DNA from 4 places in the Vibrio sp. GJ43-1 genome. Region 2 is predicted to be linked to each of the others. Evidence: predicted binding sites of a transcription regulator. Region 2 holds the regulator's gene; each other region holds the start of a gene.
What was found. Region 2 encodes CRP, which controls carbon source genes, mostly activating them, when cyclic AMP is high. Its sites were predicted from a motif close to TGTGANNNNNNTCACA; they were not measured.
Positions count from the first base shown of each region.

Region 1: a site for CRP is predicted at 3,860-3,875, ahead of mlc (sugar metabolism global transcriptional regulator Mlc). Genes of this name have one in related genera too.
Region 3: a site for CRP is predicted at 2,380-2,395, ahead of ectA (diaminobutyrate acetyltransferase). Genes of this name have one in related genera too.
Region 4: a site for CRP is predicted at 4,711-4,726, ahead of deoD (purine-nucleoside phosphorylase). Genes of this name have one in related genera too.

Region 1 covers NZ_CM147884.1:1,316,501-1,324,283, reverse strand. Annotated here, with positions in the region: partial or broken gene AC0L66_RS06415 (error-prone DNA polymerase) at 1-984, shown strand, start outside; partial or broken gene AC0L66_RS06410 (chemotaxis protein CheV) at 1,477-2,414, opposite strand; gene mlc (sugar metabolism global transcriptional regulator Mlc) at 2,567-3,784, opposite strand; gene AC0L66_RS06400 (patatin-like phospholipase family protein) at 4,056-5,219, opposite strand; gene cydH (cytochrome bd-I oxidase subunit CydH) at 5,227-5,319, opposite strand; gene AC0L66_RS06390 (outer membrane protein) at 5,681-6,085, shown strand; partial or broken gene AC0L66_RS06385 (sodium-dependent transporter) at 6,561-7,783, shown strand, end outside.
Region 2 covers NZ_CM147884.1:504,778-512,560, forward strand. Annotated here, with positions in the region: partial or broken gene AC0L66_RS02475 (aspartate aminotransferase family protein) at 1-670, shown strand, start outside; partial or broken gene astA (arginine N-succinyltransferase) at 753-1,773, shown strand; partial or broken gene astD (succinylglutamate-semialdehyde dehydrogenase) at 1,861-3,321, shown strand; gene AC0L66_RS02490 (2-oxoadipate dioxygenase/decarboxylase family protein) at 3,332-4,123, shown strand; gene crp (cAMP-activated global transcriptional regulator CRP) at 4,220-4,852, opposite strand; partial or broken gene AC0L66_RS02500 (phosphoribulokinase) at 5,097-5,967, opposite strand; gene AC0L66_RS02505 (YheU family protein) at 6,197-6,409, opposite strand; gene AC0L66_RS02510 (hydrolase) at 6,461-7,468, opposite strand; gene AC0L66_RS02515 (aminotransferase-like domain-containing protein) at 7,465-7,783, opposite strand, start outside.
Region 3 covers NZ_CM147885.1:647,462-655,244, forward strand. Annotated here, with positions in the region: gene AC0L66_RS20190 (hypothetical protein) at 123-557, shown strand; gene AC0L66_RS20195 (NADH:flavin oxidoreductase) at 870-1,982, shown strand; gene ectA (diaminobutyrate acetyltransferase) at 2,495-3,049, shown strand; gene ectB (diaminobutyrate--2-oxoglutarate transaminase) at 3,060-4,325, shown strand; gene AC0L66_RS20210 (ectoine synthase) at 4,340-4,726, shown strand; gene AC0L66_RS20215 (aspartate kinase) at 4,840-6,270, shown strand; gene AC0L66_RS20220 (hypothetical protein) at 6,728-6,952, opposite strand; gene AC0L66_RS20225 (hypothetical protein) at 7,106-7,399, opposite strand; gene AC0L66_RS20230 (carcinine hydrolase/isopenicillin-N N-acyltransferase family protein) at 7,501-7,783, opposite strand, start outside.
Region 4 covers NZ_CM147885.1:190,800-198,582, reverse strand. Annotated here, with positions in the region: gene AC0L66_RS18150 (HlyD family secretion protein) at 1-818, opposite strand, end outside; gene AC0L66_RS18145 (DUF3302 domain-containing protein) at 822-1,196, opposite strand; gene AC0L66_RS18140 (DMT family transporter) at 1,307-2,197, shown strand; partial or broken gene AC0L66_RS18135 (transposase) at 2,226-3,793, opposite strand; gene deoD (purine-nucleoside phosphorylase) at 3,913-4,623, opposite strand; gene AC0L66_RS18125 (YbgA family protein) at 4,952-5,905, shown strand; gene AC0L66_RS18120 (MerR family transcriptional regulator) at 5,895-6,440, shown strand; gene AC0L66_RS18115 (hypothetical protein) at 6,494-6,709, shown strand; gene phrB (deoxyribodipyrimidine photo-lyase) at 6,730-7,783, shown strand, end outside.

The DNA.
Region 1 (7,783 bases), 810 kb from region 2:
TACAGCTCCGCTTGGTTAAAATATTATTACCCACACGCTTTTTATACTGCTTTACTCAATAGTTTACCCATGGGATTCTATAGTGCCTCACAGCTGATACAAGACGCGAAGCGACATGGTGTCACCATACTACCAGTGTGCATTAACCACTCCCATTATCACCATGATTTAGTGCCAACGAACAACAAACCTAACACGCACCGCCCAAGCTTAGAGTTAAACTCAATAGCAGCAAATTCACATCGCCCCTCGAGGACACCTGAAAAACCGAGCTATGCTCACTCCTTTGCCATCCGTCTTGGTTTTAAGCAAATCAAGGGATTACGGTATGAAAGTGTGCAACGTATCCTCCAACATCGTCCTGATGCAGGGTTTACTACGCCAACACAAATCAAACAATTGGGGTTGAACAGAAAAGAGTTGGAACTGCTCGCATCAGCCAATGCGCTACAGGTTATTTCAGGTGATCGCTATGCGACTCGCTGGGCCATGATGGACACCCTACAAGACTTACCACTCTTTCATGAGTTGCCCTATGAAGCACGGCCCCTTCCCCATCAACCAAGTGAAATAGACAACGTACTTGAAGACTTCTCTTCGATGAACATGTCACTTCACCAGCATCCTATTCAATTACTTGATCAAGCGGGTGTATTAGGTAGGTTTACTCGAATGCAGTCTCTTCAACATCATCCCCACCAATCCGTTGTGCATGTTATTGGGTTAGTCACAGGGAAACAATCGCCAGGAACCGCTGCAGGTGTCACCTTTATTACCTTAGAAGATGACGCCATTAATATTAATGTCGTGGTGTGGAGTGCAACAGCAAAAGCACAGAAAAAGGCGTATTTAACCGCCAAGATTCTGAAAGTTAGCGGTATTTTAGAAAGAGAAGGAGAAGTCACACATATTATCGCTGGCAAATTAACAGATATCACCGATAAATTAGCCGCGTTAAAGATCCAATCACGAGAGTTCCATTAAACTGCGTGATAAAGCTATAAAGCTATAAAGCTATAAAGCTATAAAGCTATAAAGCTATAAAGCTATAAAGCACATTATCAATCTATAAACCGAACGCTAAGGCTTGGCATTGTAGCTGCACTCATTCAATCGTGAATAATTCCATAATGCCATTCTACGTTACAGCTTTATTTACTCAATAACAGATGAGAAAAAGGGAGTAAATACTCCCTTTTAAGTTCAGATTCTCGGTCGTCATGGTGCTAATAGCTCCATGATATTACCGATCTATTTCAACTGGCGCTTCCGTACGTCTTTTTTTCCATTCCCTGAATATTAGTAAACTTAGAGTCATTACGACTTTTGAAGTTAGCCAAATCATTCTGATGGAACAACCTTTCGTCAGTAGAATTATAGTTCACCGTATCTATCTCTACACAGAGATAGATACGGTGAACTATAGCACGCTAAACGCTCAGATTGTAATTACACAACTAGAGTATCAACTCTACTCTATAAGATTTGGCTCATTCTTTGTTGAACAACATCGACAAGTAAATCGGGCTGGAACTTAGAAATAAAGCGGTCACAACCCACTTTTTCAACCATGGCATCATTAAAGCTGCCACTTAACGAGGTATTCAATGTGATATAGAGTTGACTCATGCGAGGATCATTTCGAACTTCATGCGTCAATTTATACCCATCCATCTCAGGCATCTCTGCATCAGTAATCATCATCAATAGCTCAGAACAAACATCAATGCCTTCATCACACCATTGCTTCAATAGCCTTAATGCCATGGCACCATCGAAACATTCTATAATTTCGACGCCCAATTGCTCCAACGTACCCTTAACTTGGTTTCTGGCGGTAGAAGAGTCGTCTACGATTAAGATTTTTTTCTAGCTAAATGAGGAAGTAACGCCGTATCTAGCGTCTCTTCTGAAATAGAAACGTCATAATCAATGATCTCGGCGAGGACTTTCTCAACATCAATAATTTCAACTAAATGGACCTGTTCTCCTTCCTCTACCTTAGTGATAGCAGTGAGATAATTCGCCCGACCGACCGTTCTTGGAGGCGGCTGAATCTCTGTCCATGTGGTATTAACGATGTTCTTCACTTCGCCCACTAAAAAGCCCTGCACCGTACGATTGTATTCGGTGATAATCAGGTTGTGATCTCCACCCTCTGCGGGTCTAGGAAACCCTACCGCTCGTCTTAAATCAATAACAGGAACAGATACGCCTCTAAGTGATGCGATGCCGCAAATACTGGGATGCGAGCCAGGAAGTTGAGTAAGAGGGGGAAGCTTTAGCACTTCCTTAACTTTAAATACGTTAATAGCAAACGTCTGACGGCTATTTAAGTTAAACATCAGCAGCTCTAGGCGGTTTTCACCCACCAGCTGCGTTCTTTGATCAACTGAACTTAATACGCTCGACATGAGATTTCCTTGGAAAAACAGTTACTAGAGCTCTTATCTCATGTTATCAACGTCTTGGACAAGAAGTTTTGCGACAAAACATCAAAACTATGACGCTCAACAAACACCCTACGCACAGTGAAAGACGATACACACGGTAGAAACGTCGATGACTAGCCTTCGATGACTTTCATGAGTAATACTCCATCATACAACGCTTGCTTCACCAATGCCGCACCGGGCATCGTTGCTTGCTTATAAAACCGAGACTCTACTAATTTAAGATCTTGAGTATAAACAGGTAGGCTTTGCTGCTCGATACAACGTTGAATGGCTGGGTATAAAATATCTTTTGCCTGATTAATAACCCCGCCAATTAACACTTTTTCAGGGTTAAAGAGGTTAATGACTATCGCGATAGCAGAACCGAGGTTGTCCCCCAGTTTTTCAATAACATTCACAGCAAGTGGGTCGCCACTAGCGGCGGCCTCACAAATCGCCTCAACACTAATTTCTTCTTGCTCAGACAATACTGACGCTTCACCATTTGCTATGCGCTGGGATACTTCTCGTCGAATAGCCTGTGAGCTCGCCACGGTTTCCAAACAGCCTTTGTTGCCGCAGTGGCAATCCAATCCGTTACGATCGATCTGAATATGCCCAAGTTCACCAATGTTGCCATGGCGACCTTGTAGCACGCGCCCATCGAGAATAATACCCGCGCCTAGGCCATGATGAATGGAAATCAGAACCGAATTATCACAATCTTGAGAATGACCAAATAAATTCTCGGCTAACGCCCATGCACGAGTGTCATTCGCAACAAATACCGGGAGGCCAGTAGCATTAAATATTTCCGCACCAATCGGGAAGTTTGCCACATTGTAATGCGGCATCTGCAGTACAATACCCTGATCAGTATTGACTAAACCAGGCAGTGTTAGCGCGATACTGGTAACACGGTCTAACTCGTTGGTGTAGGTCTCAAAAAATTCTTCGATTTCATATAAGAGACGCGCGATTACGTCATCTTGATCAACTTCATGAATCTCAATTTTTGTATCAATGAGGACATCCCCACCAAGCTCATGAAGCGCGATGGTTAAATATCCTCGCCCCAGACGCATCGATAAGAATTGCCATCCTTGATTATTCGTTTGTAAACCAACAGCAGGACGACCACGGCTGATCGCTTCCTGAACCGCCGTTTCATGAATAAGGTGTGCAGCGATAAGTTCTCGCGTGATCTTCGTAATACTCGCTGGCGCTAAGCCACTTAATTTCGACAAATCGATGCGCGATATAGGCCCAAATTGGTCTATTAATTTATACACACGACCAGCATTGACCTGCTTGATATGGTCGATATGCCCAGGTTGAGCCATGTACATCTTGCACTCCAAAAAACAACAACCTAGCAATTTTTTTACTTTGCGAAGTAATTGTGAAGCGGTTTGGTGAATCGCCGTGACAAACATCACGCATATAGGGCAAAGTTTGGGGTGCAGGTCATGTTACTCATCAAAACCTAGCCTAAAAAGATGAAAGAACATTACACCAACACAAGAAAAACACGCCAAAAACGTAACTAAAAACGCACTTATTAATCCATGAGAAATAAGTGGTCTTCAGCGCTCTTCGATAAGATATTTTTTGACTTCTTTAGATAAAGAATCGGTTCGAGTTTTGCGGCTTTTTAACTAGGCTTTGATAATGCTCTATAAACTGGAATCCAGCTTCTAAACCTAATTGGTAATCATGCAAGATGTCCTCTTTTTTACTCATCAATGATGATGTTTTCAACGCTCTGCTTGGCGCTATTTGCATAATAAAACAGTCATCCGGAGGCAGTGATAAAAAGGTGCTCGTCAACGAATAAGTCTGATAATGCACCATGAGCATATCCGCCAGTCCAGCATCAAATTTCTCACCAAACAAATGACTAAGGCGATAGATATCAGCACCGCCAAATAACCAGCGACCACCATTAATCATATTAAGGTGCTGGGAGTGTTTCTGGGCCTCGGCTTTACTTAGCTGAAGATCAAAGAATCCATTCCAGTCCTTAGACCATTGCTCTAGCTTGTCTTGCCATTGTAATTGTACATTATTTAGTGACTCACGCAGCCAAGTTGGCGGCTCCGTCACTTGCGGTTGGTCTGGTATGATGGGCTCTTCTTCTGTGAGTTGCTCCTCGGTACGAATCACCACCATCATACGGTTTTCTTGACGCCACGCCTCCTGAACCGGAATCGATGCAGAGACCCCTCCATCAATATACTCTCGTCCATTTACCGACACCGAACCATCAAACAAATTTGGTATAGCACTTGTCGCCATCATGACCCAATACCAATCCTCTTGTAGCATGGGCAAATAATGATCTTTTAGGGTTAACGTGTCAGTCACGGCAGCAAAAGCTCGACGATGCCCCATGGAGCGCCGTCCCATATCAATATCAAGCTTATAAGGGTAATCATATAATTTATCCAACGCCCACTTGAGGTTAAGTGACTGCTTTTTACGGATAAAGCTGAAGACATTAAAAAATTGCGGATCCGTGGTTAACTCAAGCAGAAACGCTCGCCCTAAACCCGGCTGCCGAGCCAAATACGCACACAGGTTAAGCGCCCCTGCAGAGGTACCATAAAACTCATCAAAAGGATCAAAGTTAGAAAGTAAGAAAGAATCAAGAACACCAGAGGTAAAAATACTACGCTGCCCTCCTCCTTGTGCAATTAGCGCAGTCTTACCTCCTACGTACTGTCTAAAGCGTTTAGGATCAACGTCAGCATGGGAATCCGTTACCACACCTGTATTTGCCATAATGTCGCTAAGCGGCCAAAATTGCAGTGAAGCCGAAAGCAAGAATGATAGAAAATGCTATTGTAGTAATACTGAGCGCCATTTTTAAATTAAAGTCCATACCACCTCCAAAATGTAACAATGCATTTACTATTGTGACACAAGATACCAATACAGAAATAACGACTTCAAAATTATGATGTTACTGTCACACTATGTTTAAAAGTTAGTACAAACTGCTCAATAATGCTACTAACGCAACCCCTGTTCAGGGCAGTAAAGGAGTACTTGATGTCTACAGTCACCAATCGAATAGTTACGATATTTTTTGTTTTAATTGCCATCCCTTCATTCTCTTTTGCTAATGTCATTGTTACCCCTTCATCGGCTACAGTATTGGCGGCACGGCCACTGACGGGGACAATAAAACCTACGATATTTCACCTTCAAGTAGTCTCGCTTTAGCTGTTGAATTCCCTCTTTTGAATGGACGAATTGGCGCTTTCTATTCGCAACAAAACTCTTCACTTGACACGTTAGATCTGGACTCGAAAATACAGTATTTACAACTCCAAAGCAGCGCTGAATACCAAGTGGCGAATAAAACGCTTGCCTATATTGGGGCGGGGTTAGGCGCTTCACACATTTCAGCAGACTGGACCAAGTCTCAAACAGGCTTTGCCGCAAGCATTTTCGGTGGGATTGAATACCAGCTAATGCCTCACTTATTCCTCAACGGTCAAGCAAGATGGCAAGGCACCGTCGTGAATAATGAAACTGTCTCTGTGTGTAATTTACCCACTAACGACCAAAGCTGTTTTATTGGCTTTAATACGCAATGGATGAATCAATTCCAGACAAACATTGGCATGAGCATTAAATTTTAATGCCTGAATACGTGACAAGTTAAATATCGATATTTATATTGGTTTGTAGCACATATTATAGAGACTACTTCTGAAAAATTAATTAGTGGTTTGCACTAATTATAAAACAACGAGTCACGGATTGATTTGAGATACAAATCACAATTAGAATATACAACCAAAATATAGACATTTACTAGTCAATACCACCACCCATCCACTCCACCTCTATAAACGTAATCTATTGCCAACACTCGTTAACATGGGTAATCTTAACCTCACACTCAGTTGAAAGTTTTAACTTTCGATACTAAGAGTCGGAATAAGTGGTTTATATCACTATAATATGGCCACATTGCAAACACAAAAACCACAAACAAAACATGATACAACCGATAATTGGCTCACCATACAAATGACATATTAATAATTGGTGCAGCTCGCTATTCATTGAATAGCATTTTATGTCGAAGATGATGTATAAAAGGAGTTAACTATGAAACGCGAACAATGGGGATCCCGCGCTGGATTTATTCTTGCAGCAGTGGGGTCGGCAATCGGACTCGGCAATATTTGGCGATTCCCTTACATGGCTTATGAAAACGGTGGCGGTGCATTCTTTATTCCTTACCTTTTTGCCATGATCACCTGCCAGTATTCCATTCATGATTCTCGAATTCAGTATGGGTCAAAAATACCGAGGTTCTGCACCAAAAACACTCTGTAAAATTAACGCCAAGTTTGAATGGCTCGGATGGTTTCAAGTCGGTGTTGCGGCAACAATCGCCGTCTACTACGTCGCCGTTATTGGTTGGGCGATTTCTTATTTTGGCATGTCGTTTACTCAAAGCTGGGGAACCGACACTAATGCCTTCTTCTTTAGTGAATACCTACAGCTAGGCGACAACTCGCCAACTAGCCTTGGCGCTATTCAGTGGAAAATTGCTGGCGCCATGCTCATTGCTTGGGCAATCACCTACTCCGCTATTGCTGGCGGTGTAAAGGCCGGGATTGAGCGAGCAGCAAAAATCATGATGCCTATCTTGTTCATCATGGTAATTATACTGATCGGTCGCATGGTATTTCTTCCGGGCGCACTTAACGGGGTTAACTACCTATTCGAACCGGATTTCAGTAAAATCTGGGACATGAAAGTCTGGGCTGCCGCTTATGGTCAAATCTTTTTCACGCTAAGTATTGGTTTTGCCATCATGCTCGCTTATTCAAGTTATTTGCCTGAGAAGTCAGATATTACTAATAATGCGTTCATGACAGTATTGATTAACTGTGGCTTCTCTATCCTAGCTGGTATCATGATTTTCTCAGTACTTGGATACATGGCTCAAGAGCAAGGCAAGCCGCTAACAGAGGTTGTTACCGCTGGTGTCGGCCTAGCATTTGTCACGCTACCAGCAGCCATTAATTTACTACCAGCGCCGTACATCTTAGGGCCACTGTTTTTCTTTGCACTCGTTATCGCAGGCTTAAGCTCTCATATTTCTATCATGGAAGCCGTCACCTCTGCTGTCATCGATAAGCTGAACTGGAGTCGTAAAAAAGCGGCCACGATTATTTGTGGCTCTGGCCTCATTATTTCTATGGCATTTGCGACCAATGGCGGCCTATTACTGCTAGATTTAGTGGACCACTTCGCGAATAACGTGGGTATTGTGGTGAGCTGTTTCATTGAGATTATACTCATGGCATGGCTACTAAAAA
Region 2 (7,783 bases):
AAATGTCGGACAAGACTTGTGCCATTATGATGGAGCCACTGCAAGGGGAGGGGGAATTATTTCGCCAGAACCGGAGTTTGTACAAGCGGTTCGAGAGCTCTGTGATAAATACAACGCACTGCTGATTTTCGATGAAGTACAAACGGGCAACGGTCGTACTGGACAATTTTACGCGTATCAAGGCCTTGGTATCACGCCAGATATTCTTAGCACGGCGAAGTCACTAGGGGGCGGTTTCCCTATTGGTGCGATGCTCACAACGAAAGCATTAGCGGCTCATATGAAAGTGGGTACGCACGGTTCAACCTATGGCGGTAACCCATTAGCGTGTGCCGTTGCTGAAGCGGTAGTGGATGTGGTGTCTTCCCCTGACGTTCTAGCGGGTGTTGCTGAGCGTGAAGCCTGGTTCCGTGAGGGACTAGAAGCTATTAATGCGAAATACGATATCTTTAGCGAAATTCGTGGCAAGGGGCTATTGCTCGGCGCAGCACTGAATGAACAGTGGCAAGGGCGCGCTCGTGATGTATTAGTTGCGGCTGGTGCACAAGGCTTGATGGTACTCGTGGCGGGTATGAACGTGGTGCGTTTTACCCCATCACTTGTCATCACCAAGCAAGAAGTTGAAGCAGGTTTAGCGAAGTTAGATAAGGCGATCAGTACTCTCGTTTAACGGGTACTCTAGTTTAACTCGTATTTGAATGGCTCTCTTGGGTGTGGATGTACCAAGAGAGTTTGCGTCGGAGGGATTATTGATGCTTGTTGTTCGTCCTATTACGATGTCGGATTATGATGCCCTGCACACTTGTGCAGTTGAGTCTGGTCACGGCTTTACCTCTCTTCCCGTTAATGAAGAGCTTCTTACCAATCGCATTACTCACTCAGAATACAGCTTTAGTAAGCCGGACGTCTTAGGGCCGACGGACGAAGGCTACCTGATGGTGGGCTATGACCGTGACACTGGCGAGGTGGCTGGTACTACGGGTATCGAAGGGGCGATAGGTTGGGATGTGCCGTTTTACTCCTATCATATCAGCACAGTGGTGCACTCTTCTCCTAAGCTAGGTGTGAATAATGTGGTGAAATTGCTGACGTTTGGCAATAACTACACCTGATTGTAGTGAGATCTGCACTTTATTTTTACGACCTGATTATCGCGCGGGGCTTAACGGCCGCTTGATGTCGAAATCTCGTTTTTTAATGATGGCTGAACACCCGCATCGTTTCTCCAAAACCATTTTTGCCGAGATGCGTGGCGTGTCTGATGCCGAAGGTAACTCGCCATTTTGGCAATGGCTACAAGAGCACTTTTTCTCCATTGATTTTACCATGGCAGATTATTTAACGGGGATCGGTAAGAAAGGCTTCATCGCGGATTTAATGCCGAAGTTACCGATTTACGTCAACCTGTTAAGCAAAGAGGCGCAAGCGGTGATTGGTCAAGTGCATGACAATACCAGACCCGCTTTAAAGTTATTGGAAAGAGAAGGTTTTACGTGCCGTAACTATGTCGATATTTTTGACGCAGGTCCGACGGTGGAGTGTGACTTACAGAACATTCAGGCGATTCGTAACTCATTCCGTGCCAAGGTCACTATTGCCGAGCATGCCAGTTCGCAAGATTACCTTATTGCCAATACGTCATTTGAACACTTTAGAGCGACGGCGGCAAAAGCGGCCTATGATGCTGAAAGTCAGCATGTATTGCTAGCACCTGATGTCGCTGACGCCTTGAACCTTTCTGAAGGCGATATGGTTCGTATGTTGGCGCAATAACGCGGGTTGCTGCATCTTTGTCGTACTTATCACGACACAATATGAAGATGCAGACTCTTCACTATTTACTAGGTTAAGGAACTTTTGATGACGCAATGGATCGCAGGACAATGGATCGCAGGAATGGGTGAGCAATTTCACTCGCTGTCGCCGTACAACAACGAGGTGATTTGGCAGGGACAATCGGCTACGCCAGTGCAGGTTGAATCTGCGGTCTCTTCGGCTAGACAAGCTTTTGTCAGTTGGAAAAAACGCTCGTTTGAAGAGCGTGAAGCGGTGGTGCTTGCGTTTGCGGAAAAACTCAAGGCTCGTAGTGAAGATATTGCAGTTGCGATAGCCAAGGAGACGGGTAAACCATTGTGGGAAACCCGAACGGAAGCCGAGCGCAATGGCAGGTAAAATCGCCATATCAATCCGAGCGTATCATGACAGAACGGGCAGTTCTCAGCGAGAGGCTGCGGGTAATCAAATTGTACTGCGCCATCGTCCTTTAGGAGTAATGGCGGTCTTTGGTCCCTATAACTTTCCAGGGCATTTGCCTAACGGACATATTGTTCCGGCGTTATTGGCTGGCAATACCGTGGTGTTTAAGCCTTCAGAACAAACGCCATTAGTAGGTGAGCTTGCTATGCAACTTTGGCAAGAGGCTGGGTTGCCAGATGGCGTGATTAACCTTGTGCAAGGCGGTAAAGAAACCGAGCATTGCTCTGGCTGACGCTAAAGGTATTGATGGGGTGTTGTTTACTGGTAGCGCGAATACTGGGCACGTATTACATCGTCAATTTGCTAGGTCAGCCTGATAAAATGTTGGCGTTGGAAATGGGTGGCAACAACCCGTTGGTCGTGAGTGATGCCTATGGTGATCTTGATGCGACGGTCTACACGATTATCCAATCTGCCTACATCAGTGCCGGACAGCGTTGTACCTGCGCTCGTCGCTTGTATGTGCCGTTTGGTGATAAAGGTGACCAGCTTGTTGACGCATTAGTGGCCGCGATAGCCAAGATTCGGATTGATGAACCATTCGCCACGCCTGCGCCTTTCATGGGGCCGCAGATTTCCATACAGGCTGCTCAGCACATTATTCAGGCACAAGCGACATTGCAATCGCTAGGTGGCAAGAGTTTAATGGAATCGAAACAATTACAGGCCGCGTTTGTGACGCCTGGTCTGATCGATGCTACGGCAATAAAGGCGCTACCGGATGAAGAATACTTCGGTCCATTATTGCAGCTTGTGCGTTACGAAACGCTACAACAAGCCGTTGAGCTTGCTAATGACACTCGATTTGGTTTATCGGCGGGCCTGATTTCAACCAATGATGATGAGTGGCTGTATTTTGTTGACCATATTCGTGCAGGTATTGTGAATCGCAACCGTCAGCTAACGGGCGCAAGTGGTGATGCACCATTTGGTGGTCCGGGTGCGTCGGGGAACTTGCGACCAAGCGCCTATTATGCGGCGGATTATTGCGCATACCCTATGGCGTCGATGGAAGGGGAGCACACCGTGCTACCTGCGACATTAAGCCCAGGTCTCGATCTTTAAGGAGCGAAAGATGACGGCAGAACAATTATTTGCGCAGTTGTGGCAAGATTACACTCAGCGATTATGCCCTTCAGCGGCAAAAGTGCAGGCGTTGTTAAAAGAAGGGGAGGCACTGATTAATGATCATATCGCGTTACGCACCTTCAATCTCTCGCCTGTGGGTATTGAAACATTAGCAAAGCCATTTCTTAAGCTTGGTTATCAACAAGCGGGTGAGTATGACTTTGAAGCGAAAAAGCTGTCTGCGATTCATCTACAACACAGTGACGAGTCGTTGCCGAAAGTCTTTATTAGTGAGCTTCGTGTTGAACAGTGCTCAGCAGTGCTGCAAGCTATCGTAGCGAAGCTAGTAAGCCAAGTGGACAGTTCGCAATTAGTGGTTGGTGATTTCTTGTTTGGCGGCCGTATGTGGACGTTAAGCTCAGAAGACTACCAAACATTAGCCAAAGAGAGTGAGTATGCGGCATGGCTTGCGGCACATGGCTATGGCGCTAACCATTTTACCGTTAGTGTTAACCAACTTAATCGTTTTGTAGAGGTGACGGAGGTGAATGACTACCTGCGTAAAGAAAGCTTCAATATTAACGAGTCGGGTGGTGAGGTGAAAGGGTCTCCGGAGGTTTTACTCGAACAGTCTTCGACGATGGCTGATAAAGTATCGGTGATGTTTAGTGATGGCGAGCAGAGTATTCCTGGCGGCTTCTATGAATTTGCCAAGCGCTATCAAATGGCAGATGGAAATTACTATCAAGGGTTTGTTGCGGCGTCAGCCGACAAAATTTTTGAGAGTACCCATCAATAAGTTTGAATTTTTACTTTAACTAGCGCGACTTGTTGGAATTAACCACCAATAAAAAAGCCACCTTGCGGTGGCTTTTTGAATGTCTAAAGGCGTCGATTAACGAGTGCCGTAGACCACAATAGTCTTACCGTGAGCAGAAATAAGGTTCTGCTCTTCCAGCATCTTAAGAATACGTCCTACTGTCTCACGAGAACAACCAACGATTTGGCCGATTTCTTGACGAGTAATCTTGATTTGCATGCCGTCAGGGTGAGTCATTGCATCAGGTTGTTTCGCTAGGTTAAGTAGCGTCTGAGCAATACGACCCGTTACGTCAAGGAACGCAAGGTCACCCACTTTCTGGCTTGTCACTTGTAGGCGACTTGCCATCTGAGAAGATAAGCGCATGAGAATATCTGGGTTAACTTGGATAAGTTGACGGAATTTCTTAAATGAAATTTCAGCCACTTCACAAGGTGATTTAGCTCGCACCCAAGCTGTACGTTCTTGGTCTTCTTCAAATAGGCCTAGTTCACCGATGAAGTCACCTTGGTTAAGGTAAGACAAGATCATCTCTTTGCCTTCTTCATCTTTAATAAGCACTGCTACTGAACCTTTTACGATGTAGTAAAGGGTTTCAGCCTTCTCGCCCGCATGGATCAGCGTGCTCTTTGAAGGGTACTTGTGAATATGACAATGTGAAAGGAACCACTCTAGCGTTGGGTCGGTTTGAGGTTTACCTAGAACCATATTTCTTACTTCCTCTGCAGGGTATGCTTGCTGCTTTCCATATATTATAGCAAGTCCATTGTGTTAGGACTTACTAGCATAAAAGCACTTTGAAGATGGCGCAAGCGATCTTCTGTTTCAAAGAAATAGTATCCTTTTTTGCGCGGACTTTCTTGATTTTAATCGTGTCATCAGACCATTTTTCTATACAAAACTGTGCACATGATCACGGTATAAAAAATCATCTAAGTTTAGGCGCAAAAAATTAACCTATTTTCCCTGTTTCTATTAGCTGCTGTAGTATAGGTCGGACGATTAATTCCATCGCGAAGCTCATTTTTCCGCCGGGCACAACGATGGTGTTATGACGTGACATAAACGACCCATCTATCATGGCAAGCAGGTAAGGATAGTCGACATTTTTAATCCCTCGTAAGCGAATGACCACAAAACTTTCATCAAGGCTTGGGATTCCCTTGGCATTGAGAGGGTTTGAGGTGTCGACAGTCGGAACGCGCTGAAAGTTAATATGAGTACGCGAAAACTGCGGGGTAATGTAGCTTAGGTAGTCATCCATTGAACGTACGATGGAGTCGGTTACCGCTTCACGAGAGTGGCCTCTGTCACGCGTATCACGAACGAATTTTTGAATCCACTCAAGGTTGACGATTGGCACCATGCCAATCAGCAAATCCACATGCTGAGCCGCGTTGATTGCTCCATCAACCACGCCACCATGTAGCCCTTCATAGAATAAAACGTCTGAATTTTCTGGTAGGTCTTGCCACGGCGTAAATGTGCCCGGCATTTGGTTATAAGGAACGGCTTCATCAAATGTATGTAGGTAACGTCTAAATTGCCCCACCCCGTTTTGTCCATAGTTTTTAAAGAAGGTTTCGAGTGCAGGAAAGTCATTCGCTTGGGGGCCAAAATAACTGATGTGCTTTCCTTGTTCTTTCGCTTTTCGGATCTCTACGTCCATTTCTGGACGCGTAAAGCGGTGGAAGCTATCACCTTCAATGAAAGCAGGCTTGATGCTCATCATATTGAACATCTTGCGGAACGCTTCTGACGTTGTTGTGGTACTGAGCTCCTGAGGAGCCAGTCACCGCGATAATCGGGTGTTTGGCTGACATAACACTTCCTGTGTAATTTTCTAGTTATTGTCTCTTCCTGTGTGTGGGAGAGAGTTATCGTGAAACTGATGCCGAGTCTTAAAGCTTAAATCTTTAAATCTTAGAGCTTAAACCATGGCGCCGCGATGTTAGCGCCAATGGGCATCGCTATCGTCGATGTGGCATTTTCTAATAATGAGAGGCTTACTATAGCACTTCATTACGTGACGCGTGTTCAAAGGCGAGACATTTACAGCGAGTGACGCAATTTGATGTCGACCGTTTCATGCAGTTCAGAGAAAACAATGACGGCTTCGCCTGACTCGAGCTGGCCTCTGACGTGCGCTAATTTGTCGGCGAGACTGAATTCGCTTTCACCGTAATCCGTTCCTTCACGCAGCACAAATTCTTGGATTAAGTTATCCAGTGTTTCAGGTGCGATTTGTTGCCATGGAATGATCATAAATACCTCTCTCTTTCATGATGGCGTGAGTATACCAGAGTTAGCGAGTTCTTAAGTTAAATCACGGCTCGGTGTGACTTGTAGGTGGTGATAGTACTTAGGTAGCACCTCCTCAAGCCAAAAGGTAGGCTTTAACCAACTGCCAGACAAAAAGCCAACATGACCGCCTCGTTCGAGTAAGTGATAGCTGAGGTGTGTGGGCAGTTCATAGCGAGGAATGACGTCATCGTTCATGAAAGGGTCGTCTTTGGCATGGATGAATTGAGTCGGAATCACGATGTCGCTCAACCGAGGCAATGCTGAGCATTGTTGGTAGTAATCGTCGGCGTTTTTAAACCCATGCAGTGGGGCGGTGATTAAATTATCGAACTCATAAAGCTTCGTCATGCCCCGGACGTGCTCAGCGGTGAGATCAAGAGCCTCGCTCAAAAGGTGTATTTTTTTTAACGCGTTCTTCTTTAATGAGGACACGAGATACTTACGGTAAACCTTTGAAAACCCTTGTTCGATACGTTTAGAGCAGGCCGCAAGGTCAAGGGGAGCAGAGACGATGGTCGCACTGGTCAGTTTGGTGTCATGCTTATAATAGGCAAGATAATTACTCAGCATATTGCCGCCAAGCGAAATGCCTACGGCAACCTTATTGGCATTTGGGTAACGATGTTCTAAAAGCTCAATGAAGTGTCGAGCATCGCCAATTTCGCCAGAATGATACGCGCGAGCCAGTCGGTTTGGTGTTGGACCACAGCCGCGAAAGTGCATCATGACTGCTAGCCAACCCTGACTGGCAAACGCGTGCATTAAGCCATTCGCGTAAGGGCTATCAAAGCTGCCTTCTAAGCCATGAAACAGGATGAAAATAGGTTTATTTTTGGCGCTTTCATGGTGTGGTTCTTCACTCCAAGCTAACTCGACAAAGTCACCATCTGGCGTATCGAGCGTCTCCCAGACAGGGGTGAATAGTGTACCTCGACGAATGAAGCGCGGAATTAAGGTCTGAATATGAGCGTTGCCAAGCCCTTTGGCGGCGATAAACGGCAGTAATTTTGGTGTGTTCATAGCGTAAATTCACTGATTGGATTAGATAATAATAGTGTCTTAAGTTTTTCTACGCCGACGTTAAGCTGTTCGATCGTTTGTGGTGAGCTTAACGAAAGGCGAATGGCGGGTGCCACTGTACCGCCCGGTGGCGCGAATAATTCCCCTGATTTTACAATCACGCCTGATTCTGCCGCTTTTTGTACAAACTCACTCAGTCGCCACTGTTCAGGTAGCGTCAGCCAAACGTGAAAGCCGCCTTGTTCGTAGCGAAGGTTAAATGCGCCAAGCACTTGGGTTGTCGCGGCCATTCGTTGGCGCATTTCGTTACGAATC
Region 3 (7,783 bases), on a different replicon from region 2:
CCGCTAACCCTGTTAATAATGAGTGCACCTTCTAGCGCTTATAGTTTTCAGTTTAATGCGGGCGTGGATACTAATAAATCTTTTGCTGCTCGAGTATTGAGGGTTTGGTTTACGACAACTACGTGCTTGGTGCGCAGATTAATTTAAGCACGACTGATAATTACGAAACGGGCCCTTACAATGAAGGGGTGATCAGCAATGGAACATACACTAAAAAGCGCTCCAGCCAACTGGGTACCCTTTATGTAGGCTATCAATTTTCTGACACCATGTTGGAAGGGTTATCACTTAAACTGGGTGTGACGCAGATGGTTTTAGACATGAGTGCTGACGCGTATGGGACGGTAGGTTCTGAGACCGTAGGCGCGGAAATTTATCAACTGACGGAACGCAAATATCTGCCGTTTTTAGGTTTTGGGTATCCCATTAACGAGCGTCTTGTTTTTAATGTTCATGCAAGTTTTGTCGGCATCGAGACGGTCAACATTGACGGCGAGCAAGAGCCTACTGGTCTTGATGCGACTACGGTTAGCTTCTTACTAGGATTCAGATTTTAGCCGCTAAACCCAGTCGGATTGATTGGGTTTCACTTCCTCCCCATTTTGTATACCTATGCTTATCTGCATGCATTACGGCGTATTTTTCTTCATCCGCATTAGGTAATAGTTTACGTGATCTTAATCTAGATTAAGTTTCGTTGAGGCTGTTGCCGCTATGATCGCCCCTAGAAAATAATCGCGAGCCTTTAACCTCGTACATGAAAGGACAAAAAGATCGGCCACCTATGTGAATGGCAGTTCTTTTTGTCCTTTTTGTTCTCTTTAGTACTAAAAGAGAGGAAGGGCGTATGATCGAACGTGAGAGAAAAAATGAGCACCTTATTTACAGAAACCCGCCTTGGCAATATGACGCTGAAAAATCGCTTTATCCGCAGTGCAACATGGGAAAATATGGCAACGGAAAGCGGTCATATGACCGACAAGCTATACGCCATCTATGAAGAGTTAGCACAAGGTGAAGTAGGGCTTATTGTTACCGGTTATGCCAATATTGTTGAAGAAGAAAAACCCAATGCAGGAATGATGGGTATCTACAATGATTCCTTTATTGATGAGTACAAAAAGCTCACGGAAGGTGTTCATTCCCACGGCTCAAAAATTGTGATGCAATTGGCTTATGGGGGCACAAAGACGACCTACAATGTTGGCGAACGCGTCATTTTCGCACCGAGTGATGTACCTGAAATGGGAACGAAAACTCCGGGCATCGCGATGACAAAATCAGATATTGACTATATCGTTCAAGCGTTTGCTAAAGCCGCTTTGAGGGCGAAACAATCTGGTTTTGATGGGATTGAAATTCATGCTGCGCACACATACCTGATTAATCAATTTCTTAGCCCATATTACAACCAGCGAGACGATGAATATGGTGGCAGTTTAGATAATCGTATGCGATTTCTGCTAGAAATTTATCAACAAACAAGACAACGGGTTGGAGACGCTTTCCCGATACTTGTAAAGCTAACGGCTTCGGAGTTTTTTGCTGGTGGTTTAACCTTTAATGACACACGTAAAATCTGTCAAGCACTAGAGCAAGTTGGTGTGGATGGCATTATTATTTCAGGCAATGTTCACGGTAAAGCCGACACCATGATTGGGCAATCTTATGATGGCTACACCATTCAAGAAGAAGGGTATTTTCATGAATATGGTGACGTAATTAGTCAAGAAGTGAGTGTGCCTGTCATAACGGTAGGTGGCTTAAAGGAGTTCAACGCAATTGATGCGATCGCGACCAAGACCAATATTCAATATTTTGCGCTATCTAGGCCGCTTCTTTCTGAACCGCACCTGATTAAACGTTGGCAAACCGACGATCGCTCACCAGTTGAATGTGAGCGTTGTTCGAAGTGTCGCACAAAACGTGGTAATTTTTGTGTAGTGAACAAGGACAGAAAAGCGCAACTGGCCGCGTTATAACCCTCCATTCCCTTATCAAGCTATGATGTGTCCATCTGTTGATGTGCCTATTCGCGTACATGCCTATCTGCGAATGCGATACCGCATGGTCATGTCATAGCGTCGTTATTTTCCTCAATGTTCACTGCCTTTCGCAAACCTTCTCAAATACTGCTTCTCGCCACCCCAAAATTGTGTTGATTGTGGCTGATTTTTTAGCGTGAGTTCCAGCGCGTTTAATGGTTTTTTATTCCACATAAATAGACGAGAAACTGGCATTCATTTCCGGGTGAGTTTTTAAGCTATTTACCGCCTTTTTGTTTATCTTTATGCGAAACGTATAGAAGTGAATGATTAAAAAAGATTAGAGCTCTAATCACATGCGAATGATTTTTTGTGCATATATATATTTCCTTTATGCGTTATCGCTCACATTTCTTGGGTTTTTTGGCGCCTAACTTTGATTTGGCTCTCTAATTATGAACTAATAAAGGCGAATTTTTACTTAGAGTACAAAGGAAATGTATCAGCGCATGATTACATCAGCACCTTGGGTGATGTATCCCGAAACGAGTGAAAAACCAAGTAAAGAATGGACGTTTTTAGAACCGACTGGCGATGATGGAAATGACATTTTTGACCTTATTGCCGTCTGCCCTCCCCTCGATATGAACTCCTCATACTGCAACTTTTTGCAATCTACGCACTTTAGCCGAACTTGTGTTATCGCGCGCTACGGTGATGACATTGCAGGTTTTATTTCTGCTTATCGCAAGCCGGACGATCCCGAGACACTATTTGTTTGGCAAGTAGCGGTTTCTCCGAATTATCGAGGTAAGGGGCTTGCTTTTAACATGCTTAGCCATTTGCTCAATCGAGACATACTTCGATCTGTCGTAGCGGTAGAAACCACGATCACCAAACAAAATAGCGCGTCATGGGCATTGTTTAAAAAACTTGATTCGCAACAGGGCCAACAAGGTGAAGTCAGTACATTTCTAGACGAACAAATTCATTTTAAGGGGGAGCACGATACCGAATTCTTGTATCGAATCCCGCTAAAAAACACTCAAAAAATAGGAAATTAAACGGTCTATCATGGATATTTTTAACAAGCAAGAATCGAAAGTACGATCTTACTCAAACAGTTTTCCAGTTATGTTCACCAAAGCAAAAGGGTGCTGGCTTGAAACTGACAAAGGAGAGCGTTATCTAGACTTTCTTGCTGGTGCAGGATCACTGAATTATGGCCACAACAATCCGGTATTTAAACAAGCCTTGCTGGAATACATTGAGAAAGACGGTATTACTCACGGCCTCGATATGCACTCTGACGCAAAAGCGGAATTTTTAACGGCGCTTCAGCGCTATATTTTAGCGCCTAGAGGGTTGGACTATAAGGTTCAATTTACCGGTCCAACGGGCACAAATGCCGTAGAAGCCGCGCTGAAACTGGCGCGTAAAGTAACCGGGCGCAGCTCGATTGTGGCATTTACCAACGGTTTTCACGGTTGTACTGCTGGTGCGTTAGCCGCAACGGGTAACCAACATCACCGTCAGGGTGCAGGGATGAGCCTAAACAATGTGACGCGTATTCCTTTTGAAGGTTATGCCGATATTGATGGCCTTAAGCTATTTGAAACCATGTTGAATGATAACTCGGCTGGAATGGACAAGCCTGCCGCTGTGCTAATGGAAACGGTACAAGGCGAGGGTGGCTTGAACGTCGCGTCTAACACGTGGCTACAGCGTTTAAGCAAAATCTGCAAACAGAATGACATTTTATTGATTATTGACGACATTCAAGCCGGTTGTGGTCGCACAGGGACGTTCTTTAGTTTTGAACCTGCGGGTATTAAACCGGACATGGTGACGCTATCCAAATCTATTGGTGGTTATGGACTACCAATGGCGGTGGTATTACTGAGCCCTGAGCTGGATATTTGGAAGCCGGGTGAACACAACGGTACTTTCCGCGGTAACAATCATGCATTTGTGACAGCAACAAAAGCGCTTGAGACCTATTGGTCAAATAATCAACTTGAAACTCATATCGCCCGCTGTTCTGAAGCGGTCTCTGACGTTATTCAGCGCAATATTCAACGTCATCCAGAAGTGTTTGTTCAACAAAAAGGGCGTGGAATGATGATAGGTGTTGAGTGCCATAATGGTGAATTATCGAATGACATCGCCAAAGCGTGCTTTGAAAACGGTATGGTCATCGAAACGGCGGGTCCAAATGATGAGGTGGTGAAGTTCTTTTGCCCACTGACGATCACTCAGGCTGAATTAAATCAAGGTCTGTCTATTTTTGAAAATGCGGTGGAATCCGTTGTCGCGAAACGCTTTAAAAAAGCATCTTAATCAAGGAAGTAAAGATGATAGTAAGAACATTAGATGAGTGTCGCGATAGCGAGCGTAGAGTAGCGTCGGAAACGTGGGAAAGTGTCCGCATGTTACTCAAAGATGACAAAATGGGTTTCTCATTTCATATTACAACGATCTATGAGAATACCGAGACGCACATTCATTATCAAAATCATCTCGAGTCGGTTTACTGCATGAGTGGCGAAGGCGAGATTGAAGTGGTAGATGGAAAAACCTACCCAATTAAACCTGGTACGTTGTACATTTTAGATAAAAATGATGAGCACTACTTAAGAGCTTATAAGGGTAAAGAAATGGTGATGGCTTGTGTGTTCAACCCGCCAATAACCGATAAAGAAGTCCACGACGAAAATGGTGTCTATCCTCTAGTCGATTAAGGCGATTAAGGCGATTAAGGCGATTGAGCCTCCTTACACTGTTATGAAGAGTGAGGTGATATGCCTCACTCCCATTCTTTTTTACCGAAGCAATACTTTATTAAGGCCCCCTTATGACTTATACCGTAGAGAAAATCGGCGGTACATCTATGACCGCATTTGATGCTGTGCTCGAAAATATCTTTTTGCACCCTGCGCCAGAACATCGTTATAACCGAGTATTTGTGGTGTCGGCGTATGGCGGAATGACAGACGCATTACTGGAGTGTAAAAAAACCAGTAAGCCCGGTGTCTATCAGCGAGTTGCGAAGCGAGATGAGAATTGGCAAGACGCCCTAAATTATGTTGAGCAGCGTATGTTGCTGACCAATGAAAACATGTTTGCGGATCCCATGAGCCGCATGCGCGCGGATAAATTTATTCGTTCGCGCTTCTCAGAGGCAAAAAACTGCATTTCAAACATTCTAGAAACTTGTCAGTATGGGCAGTTTTCATTACGTCATTATCTGCCGCAAGTTCGTGAATTTTTAGCGTCGATGGGAGAGGCGCACAGTGCGTTTAATACCGCGTTAAAATTAAAAAACTTGGGCATTAACGCCAAGTTTGTCGACTTGTCGGGTTGGAATTCAGAAACGCCACAGAAGTTAGATGATCACATTCGAGAGGTATTTCGCGATATTGATGTCAGCAAAGAACTGCCGATTGTCACAGGTTATGCATCTTGCAGTGAAGGGTTGATGTCTACCTATGATCGCGGTTATAGCGAAATGACATTCAGCCGAATTGCGTCGATAACCAATGCCGATCTTGCCGTCATTCATAAAGAGTACCATTTAAGTTCAGCTGATCCGCGAATGGTTGGATCAGAGAAGGTCTTTCCTATAGGGCATACCAACTACGATGTCGCGGATCAGCTTGCAAGCTTAGGGATGGAAGCGATCCATCCCAATGCAGCGGCTGGCTTGCGAGAGAGCAACATCGAACTGCAGATAAAAAACACCTTTGAGCCTGATCATCCGGGTACATTGATCAGTGGCGGTCACCGCCCAACGGCGAACAAAGTTGAAATTATTGCCGGTAAAGAGGAAGTGTTTGCACTGCATTTGTTCGATCAAGCCATGGTTGGGCAGATTGATAACGTCAGTTATGAACTCATGCAGATTATTGCCGATGCACATGTCAGTTTGATTGGTAAAGAAATGAATGCTAACTCAATGACCTACTACCTTGGTGGAAGCACGGAAAGCCTAAATAAAGTGTTGTATAAGGCAGAAAAACGCTATCCAAGTGCAGAAATAAAGGGGCGCATGGTGGCACTAATATCCGTCATTGGATCGCAGATTGACACCAATAAATCCTTAGCTCAAGGTGTGTTGGCGCTAATGAACAACGGTATTACGCCAGTGGCTCTGCATTCATCTATGCGTAATGTAAATGTACAGTTTGTGGTCGGGAATAAAGAGTACTGCGCCGCAATTTGCGCGTTGCATGATGAGTTTTTTGACACCGTTGATGAATGTTCTAATGCAACAAAAGTGGCGTAATTCGTCACTACTTTGTTGTAGGGGCTTTTGTTGTGGGAGAGTAATAAAGAATGACACTAAATGGCAGTATTCGTACACTGCCATTTATAACTTAAAAATACAGTTTTGATTTTTGGGAACAGTAGCATGCCAGAATCTATTCTGCATTGACGAGAGCTGAGCTGACATGTTTCTGGACAGAAAGCGCTTAGCTTATCGCTCTTCTACCCATCCCAATTAGGCCGTCATCCCCTTTTTCAAGGGGATGACGGTTAGCTTTTATTTGTGGAGGCAGTCACATGCCGGAATTTATTCTACGCTGATAAAAACCGAACTGGCACGTTTTTGGACATTTTCGTTTTAGTGAAAACCCCAATTTAGCAAAAGCATGGAAAAGTCGCTTACGTGAATGTCCATTATCACTGGTTCAGATCACACCAAGATAATCCATTTGAGTAGAAAAAAAACTCTCGTCCAGTCATATATTCAGCGCGCCATGGTTGAGATATTTCTCCCCAAACCCATTTAGCTCCATTTTTCGAACATCCGTACCTGCAAAAAATGAAGGGACGGGATCGACTAAGTGGTCTCGATGAATGCACGGTGTAGAGTGGTCGCTTGTATATCCGACATAACAATTATCAAGGTCTATATGTTCCAAAATATAGCCAATCATCTGATCAAACTTTTCAGCCATCTCCACTTTTACCAGTGGTAAATTATCGTGCCCCGCAAAATCTGGTGATTTTACATGCAAAACAACCCTTGATAGGCCAAATACGCCATATGAGGTGTATGCGCATACTCTAATGGTGTTTTTCCATCAAGTTGTGGGTTAGGCAAATCCCCCATACCGTCAGCGATAAGTAGCTTTGTTTTCGGATGGATTGTTATCTAACATTTCAAGTACATCACGACGTTTCCAAAGTAGTGCACCGGAGAGAAAGAGTACCAAAGACCATAGTGTCCATTTGGTCATCGGAGAGGGTGAATAGATGCGGATCTTAAACTCTACCTCCGCACCAGGTGAGACTTTCTTACGTGTTACTTCAACAACCTTCCAATCGCCATCGCGCTTGATTTCAAACATTTTTTTCTTTTTTGACCACTCCGGAGAGACGACACCATATAACTCTGTATTTTTGGGCACACTGAATTGACCTGAATACTTTGCAATCGTCACTGGCGAGGTATTGTTAAATTGGTAAGTAATCTCTTTGTTTTAAAAGAGCTCTTTCACTTGAATTACGTTTACTCAAAACACACTTTGGTGTATTCAACAGCTGTGGGTAACCATGACGTACCATAGCTACACCCTTCATTTAAGTCATGAATCACTGAGTTGCTGGTTACAAAAGTATTACCATTATAAGGTGCTTTCAACAAAGGCGGTGAGCGAAATATACTCTTTAATGCAGCAATATTTCGGTACGGACTCAGTTTTGCGGCAGATTGTGCGACTTCATTTCGCCATAGTGTATTTCCCACAGCCTTATCAAAAGCTCTCATGTCACCTTGAGCATGGCGTTCAGCA
Region 4 (7,783 bases), on a different replicon from region 2:
CCGGGCTTAAGTCGTTGTAATGAGTTCTGTCTGAATGCACCGACAAAGAACTCTTCTTCTTTATGGACAAAGGTCATTAGCGGCACCAAAGGAAGCGGTACTGCCATCATGCCAGGTCTCAGCGCTAATTGAGTGACATAGCCGTCGGTAGGGGCACGGACAACCGTTTCTCTTAGGTTAAATTCGGCTTGAATCAATGCGGCTTTTAACTGAGCTACGGTAGTATTCTCGCCGAATATTTGTGATTCAAAAGCCAGTCTCGCGCTTTCTTCTTTCGCTTCAGAGGCTTCAAATGCAGCTTGGCTTGCTTTGAATGACTGACGGCGTGTGTCGACTTGTTGCTCAGTAAATGCGCCTCGTTTGAAGCCTTTTTGATATCGAGCAAATTCGCGCTCTGCTTTGTCACGCTCGGCAGCGGCTTTAATTGTATCGGATTGCGCCGCTTTATAATCACTCTCGAGTTGTAACACATCTTGATTGGCATCGGCGAGTGCGGCTCTGGCTTTAATGACTTCCGCTTCATAAGGAATCGGGTCAATTCTTAGCATGACATCGCCTTTTTTCATCTGTTGGTTAGCTTCTACGTTGACTTCAACGACTTTGCCCCGAACACTCGAAACAATAGGCGTTGTGCTGTAGAACTGCCCACCGACTTGCGTAAACGGATGGTTGTAGTTCATTAACAAGATAAGTGTACCTATGAGTACTACGCCACCAAGCACCGCGGTTGGGACGGTCCATTTATTGAGTGGAATCTTGAAAATTTTAAAGATGGCAATACACAACGCGGCGTAAGTTAGTACGAGTAATAGATCCATGAATTACTTCTCCTCTTCCACAGCTTGAGCTTGCTGTACCACTTGTTTACCTTTTAAATACCTAATCTCTTGTTCCATGTTAGAGACTTGATCAACTAACTTTTCTAGGCGGTGATGCAAATCATGTTGCTCTTCTTCCAGTTTATGAAAGCCCCAACCACGCTCTTTGCGCCAAAGGGTTGCCCAAATCCATAGAAATGGCCAAATGGCATGCAGCGTGAATAAACTGACCCATCCAGCGACATGTATGGCGTCTTGATGAGGGTGATCACGTTCTTTTGCAATTTCAAAAGGAATATCGTGAATAACAATAATGCCGTAAAATATGACGAGGGCGACGAAAACAAGCAGTCCAAGAGCAAAGTAATCAAGAAACATAGTTCATCCTTGCGAGAGTTAAAATAGCGAATTGAAATAGTTCAACTGGTTAAGTATTTGTTATATTTATGTATTACGCAACAGATAAATGATATTTAAAGAGGAATTTGATGACATTTATTGGTGAGGGGGCTGCAATTGGTGCAGCCATGGTTTGGGCGATAGCAACATGGATTTATAGCCAGTTCAGTCATCATTTTAGTTCTATGCAGTTGAATATCATAAAAGGGTCTATTGCGTCGGTCATGATGCTGATGGTGCTGCCTTTTACTCAGATGCCTGATGTCAGTGTAGAGCCTAGGTATTTATGGATTCTTGGCATTTCCGGTGTGATCGGCATCGCTATTGGCGACAGCGCTTATTTCGCGGCTCTTAAACGTATCGGTGCGAATAAAACCTTACTTCTAGAATCTTTGGCTCCTCCACTTTCAGGCATTTTAGCATTGGTATTTTTAGGCAGTGCGTTGCAGCTTCAAAGCTGGCTGGGCGTTGTGATTACCACCATTGCGGTGACCTCTGTAGTGTTTCAGCCAAATGATGGCAACGGAACCGGTTATGATATGAAGGGCATTGCGTTTGGCCTGTTGGCAAGCACCTGTCAGGCGTCAGGCGTGGTGATTTCCCATTTTGCACTGGTGCAAGGGGATTTACCGCCATTACTTGGCGCGCTAATTCGACTGACTATTGGGGTTGCTGCGGTCGCTATGTTTGTCGTGTTTGCGGAGAAAAAGCCGTTTAATGCGATAAAAAAACAGTGCTTGTCTATGACAAATAATAATTGGATGTGGTTATTGGCAGCCATTTTTGTCGGCACATTTTTGGCATTATGGTTACAGCAGGTGGCGCTAAAATACGCCAACCCAGCTATCGCGCAGACTCTGATTGCAACTAGCCCGTTGTTTATCTTAATTATTTACGCTATTCGTGGTGAGAAAATTAGCTGCCGTAGTGTTGTTGGTACTTTGTTCGCAGTGTTGGGGGTATCGTTATTCTTTCTTTAAAGAGTGGTTGCTTCTAGAGGGAATCTACTCATTCCAATAACTGTTTTAAGGTCATAGGAGCTTCACAAACGTTGAGTCTTTGGGCTGCGGTGAGTCCTTGCTTATCTTGATAACAAAGATTATGCCAAGCCCGAAAGATGTCGAGCAACGGCATAATACCGCCCGGTCTTAACTTTCTTCTTGGCTCATTAATAAAGCTTTCAAACAACAATTGGAAACGGGCTTGGTAAAATTCAACGCTCTCAATAGACGCAACTTGTAACCAATAGTTGGTATCGTCAACATTGTCTGAGGAAGCGTTACTGCCTGACAAGGTGTCATTGGCTGATGATAGGTAACATAACCCTTTGCTGGCCCCACTGGCTTGGTGCGCAATGGCCCAGCGATCACGCCACCAACCCATAAGAGCAATATCCGTCGTTTTTGATAGTCCACTATTATCCCACTTAGGATCTTGCATGACGTACAGGAGGTCGACGTTGTTGCTCTTGATACGTTCAAGATATACGGTTAATGCCGCAGACCGTAGAACCGGATCTTGAGGCATAAAGATAGCGAGTGGCTTTTTCTCACCAATCATCTGAGAGATATGGAGGTAATGGGCATAAGAGGTGTAGGGCGCTCTTATCAGTGTCCCTGTATTCGGATAGTGGAACTTAGAAAAATTACCTAATGGGTCTTCGACATTACTTCTCGCCAGAATATTCTGATAATTGATGTCAATACGTTCTTTGATGTTAGGAGGAGGCGTCCCAAAAGATATGTTATCTCGGTGGCTTTGGGGTCTTCTTTCGCTTTCGGTACGCTTATTGGTGCTGCCATAGTTTTCTGCGACATACTGCTTAGACAAAAATTGTGCATGGTTTTGATAGGCGTCATGGTCAAGATCGCTGTTCGCACAATTTTCTAACGTGTAATTAGTGTGTTGGCAAAGCACATAGCCGGAGTCAGCGTCGCAGGTTGCGAACCAAAAAACGCCGTTGTGACTGTTGGGTTGCAGGCTTTGGTAGTTTGAAGCAAGGGTATATTGGCGAGCATGGTTTAACCACCGCGCGTCAATATGGGCAAGCTTCCTACGACAGCGACTCGCGATTTGGTCGATATTGTCGTAAAAGGTTTTAGGGTTGATATCAAGCTTACGGCAGATTTCTCTGACTGAATAACCCGTAAATAAGAAAGCCAGTAATGCTTCTTGAAACTCAATCTTTTTATTGGCACCGGACCACTTATCGACAAATGTGCCTTGGCATGATTTACATCGATAGCGTTGGCGATCACCGCTAAATCCAAAAGCGTGATAACGCTCTTTATGGGTATCAACCGATAGACCAAAGTTTTCACATTGGCTGTCTTTACATGCAGGTAGTCCATCATCATGAGTAAGTCGCAACCGCTTTAGCTCGCTCAGGACTTCTTGGTTGTTAAGTAGGGGGGAAACGCACCACATTCTCGGCATACCATCGCAGGTCGCTTAGGATTACTGTGCTGCAAAATATAAAGATTTGCATCACTTCTTCCAAAATTGTCACACGCCAATGTTTTACAAAAATTGAGCTGTAATCCATTTGCGGCCAGCGGCAATTTGCCTTCGGACACGTTCACCCCCTAAGGTTTATATAAATAGGTTTATAGAAACGGGTTTCTTAAATTGGCTTGATATAAATAGCTTCGAAAAAAAGCCAGTGTAATTTCAGGCGTTACACTGGCTTTAAAACTTATAGGTTGATGGCTGTTTCTAGTGCGACGGTCATCATTTCGTTAAACGATTTTTGACGGTCTTCAGAACTTAATTTCTCGCCGCGGATAATATGGTCGGAAACCGTAAGAATAGTCAATGCTTTCGCGCCTAAGTCTGCTGCCACGCCGTAGATACCCGCCGCTTCCATATCAACACCTAAAATACCTAAGTGCTTCATTTTGTCGAAGATGTCGGCTTCTGGTGTATAGAAAAGGTCGGCTGAGAAAATATTGCCGACTTTAACAGGAACGTTTTGGCTACGCGCTTGTTTTACGGCTTCCTCTAGAAGACCGAAATCAGCAATGGCAGCAAAGTCATGGTCATTGAAGCGAATACGGTTCACTTTTGAATCTGTTGATGCGCCCATGCCAATAACCACGTCCATTAGGTTAACATCGTCACGTACTGCCCCACAGCTGCCTACACGAATAACGTTTTTAACACCAAAATCTTTGATCAGTTCGTGAACGTAGATACAGCAAGATGGGATACCCATGCCATGACCCATAACTGAAACGCGTTGACCTTTATAGGTACCGGTATAACCAAACATGTTACGTACATCACAAACTTTCTCTACGTCTTCTAAAAACGTATCAGCAATGTATTGAGCACGAAGCGGATCGCCTGGCATCAGGACTGTTTCAGCAAAATCACCCGGGTTTGCATTGATATGAGGGGTAGCCATGGTATTGCTCCTAATATTTTAACGAATTCTGTTGAATGTCATCATTCTTTGTTGAAATGAATCTTAGCGCCAATGATAAGGCTTCTATGAGATTTTAATCACACTTTTCTTTTAATGTTCCAAGGTGACTGGTGATGATAACTAAATCTGTTGAAATCGAAGGCGCAATCGATTGATTGGGTGAATCCTAGATGTTGAAGAAAAAATGCCACATGAGTGAACTGTTACACAAAGGCTACGTACTATTGTACATAACAATTTTTTGTATCACTTATTTTAAAGTGCCTTGGTAAGTTCGCGAGCGCATTTTTTACACAAGGAGTATGTCATGGATGAAAAAACTATCAGCATTGGAATCAGTTCTTGCTTATTGGGCGAAAAGGTTCGATTTGACTCTGGCCACAAGCAAAGCAGCTATGTGAACAAAGAGCTGCGGGATTATTTTTCGTTTGTCTCTGTTTGTCCCGAGGTTGGGATGGGGCTACCAGTGCCTCGACCAACAATACGCTTAATGTCGAATGAAGAGCGAATTAGCCTAGTGGAAACGAAGGATGCGACCAAGGATTATACCGATGGAATGCTGTCCTTTACCCACAAAAAAGTCGCTGAGTTGGAAAACACGGAAATGTGTGGGTATATCGTGTGTGCGAAATCTCCAAGTTGTGGGATGGAGAGAGTAAAGGTCTATACAGTCGGTCATGCTAAGGCGAATGGTGTTGGTTTGTATACCGAGCATTTGATGAAAAAAATGCCATGGTTACCTGTAGAGGAAGACGGCAGGCTTAATGATCCTGTGCTTAAAGAGAATTTTATTTCTCGCGTGTTTGGGTTAAATGATTTCTATCAGTCGATGGAAGGTGAGCCCACTCCGGGAAAAATTGTTGAATTTCACTCTCGCTATAAACTGACACTGATGGCACATAACCCGACGTCTTATAAAACACTCGGTAGGTTGGTGGCTCACCAAAATGAGTATGGGCCTGATGAGTTTTATCATGCTTATCGACTTGGATTGATGGAAGGGTTGAAGCACCGTGCATCTCGTAAGAATGTCACGAATGTACTCATGCACATTCAAGGTTATTTTAAGCGCGTATTGGATGCCGATGAAAAGCGTGAACTGGCACAAGTGATAGACGATTATCGCACTGGGTTACTGCCTTTGCTTTCACCGCTCACGTTGTTAAAGCACTATCTTCGTGCATACCCAGATGACTACCTTGCATCGCAACGATTCTTGCAACCTCATCCAGAAGAGATGCGCCTGCGTTATGGGTTGTAATACTGTTCGCTACGCTATTCGAGACGTTGCAGAGATGACAGGGATAAAACCGGTCACTCTAAGAGCTTGGCAGAGGCGTTATAATCTCGTTCAACCTGAGCGTACTGAGAAAGGTCATCGTTTGTACACTCAAAGAGATGTGGAGACGATTCAGCGCGTTCAAGGTTGGCTTGCCAAAGGCGTGTCCATAGGCAAAGTCAAAGCTTTGTTGGAGTCGAATACTTTACCCACGGAGCATGACTCGTCTCTGCGCCTTGATGAAGCGGAGCAGCTACTTGAAGCATTAAGTGTCCTCGATGGTGATGCGGTGGGAAAGAGCATCCGTTTTGTTCTGAAAGAGTACCCTTTGGATATCGTAGAAACGCGATTTGTCATGCCTGTGTTGACAGCAATAGATTTTGTCAAAATGGGTCAACGGTCCCTGCAATATGCGTTATTTCGCACTTTACTCATTCACCAGTTATTACTCATGATTCAAGCAGAATCGAAAAAAGCGGGAAACGTAAATATCTTCTGGTCAATTTGGACACGGTAGGGAACCTTTTTGCTTGGCTTTTTTATGCCCGTCTTGTAGAGCAAGGAGGGCGAGTGATATTTTTGGACGGTGTCGATGATATTGGGGCTTTATTCAATAAAGAGGCGATTGCTGGGTATCACGGAATACACTTGTTCGCAGAAAAATCGCTATCGGAAAAGCACCTTTCAGTGATCAGAGAGCAGCGATCCAATGATCTTGTTCCGGTTTACGTTTCACCTGTTATAGAGCATTTAATTGATGTCGAATATGACCGAAAATCGCAGTGAGCACGCATTAGGAGAGAATAATGAAACGATTAGTGTTATTTAATCGTGACTTAAGAACCATCGACAATACGGCTCTAATTCAAGCTATTGATGGTGAGACACCAGTGATCGCCGTATTTATTACTACACCACAGCAGTGGACGCAGCATGACTTAGCGCCGATTCAAGCTGATCTGATTCGCCGACGCTTAGAAGCGCTGAATGCGGAGCTTGAGGCGTTGAATGTACCTTTGCTTTATCGACAGTGTGATGATTTCGAACTGGCTAATGAGTGGTTGCTAGCGTTGTCTATGGAGCTAGGAGTCACCGAGTTATTTACGAATCTAGACTATGAAGTCAATGAAAGAGACAGGACTGCCGCACTATCAGCACAGTTTAAACAGCACGGTAAAAAGGTATTGTCATTTGATGACAAATGCATACTTCGACCGGGCAGTGTATTAAATAAACAGGGTAAAAACTTTAAAGTGTTTACCCCTTTCAAAAATGCTTGGAAAGCACAGTTTGCGTTGGCCACCATTCAAAAGCCGATGGTGTCTGTCCCTACCGATGTTCCGGCACACTATCGGTACGCGTCGAATGTTGCCTTTAGCTACCCACAAGTGTCGAGCTCACCTTTGCCTGTGGACACCAACAGTATTATCGATAGGTTGCGAGTATTTAGTCGCGATAGGGTCGCTCATTATCATCAGGAACGAGACTATCCTGCGGTGGATGGGACGAGCCAACTTAGTGCTTATTTAGCGATAGGGGCACTTTCAGCCAGACAGTGTGTGGCTCGCCTCTATCTCGACTCGATGAGATCTGATGGGTCAGAGTCACTGTTATCAGAAGGTGCAGAAGTATGGTTAAGTGAGCTTATTTGGCGAGAGTTCTATCAGCATTTAGTCTATTTCGAGCCTAAATTAAGCCGTCGGCACGGTTACCTCAGTTGGGAGAGAAATGTGATTTGGCAGGGGAGTGAAGACGCCTTTAAACGATGGTCTAAAGGCGAGACTGGCTACCCCATTGTTGATGCGGCAATGCGACAACTCAATGCTACGGGCTGGATGCATAATCGATTACGTATGATTG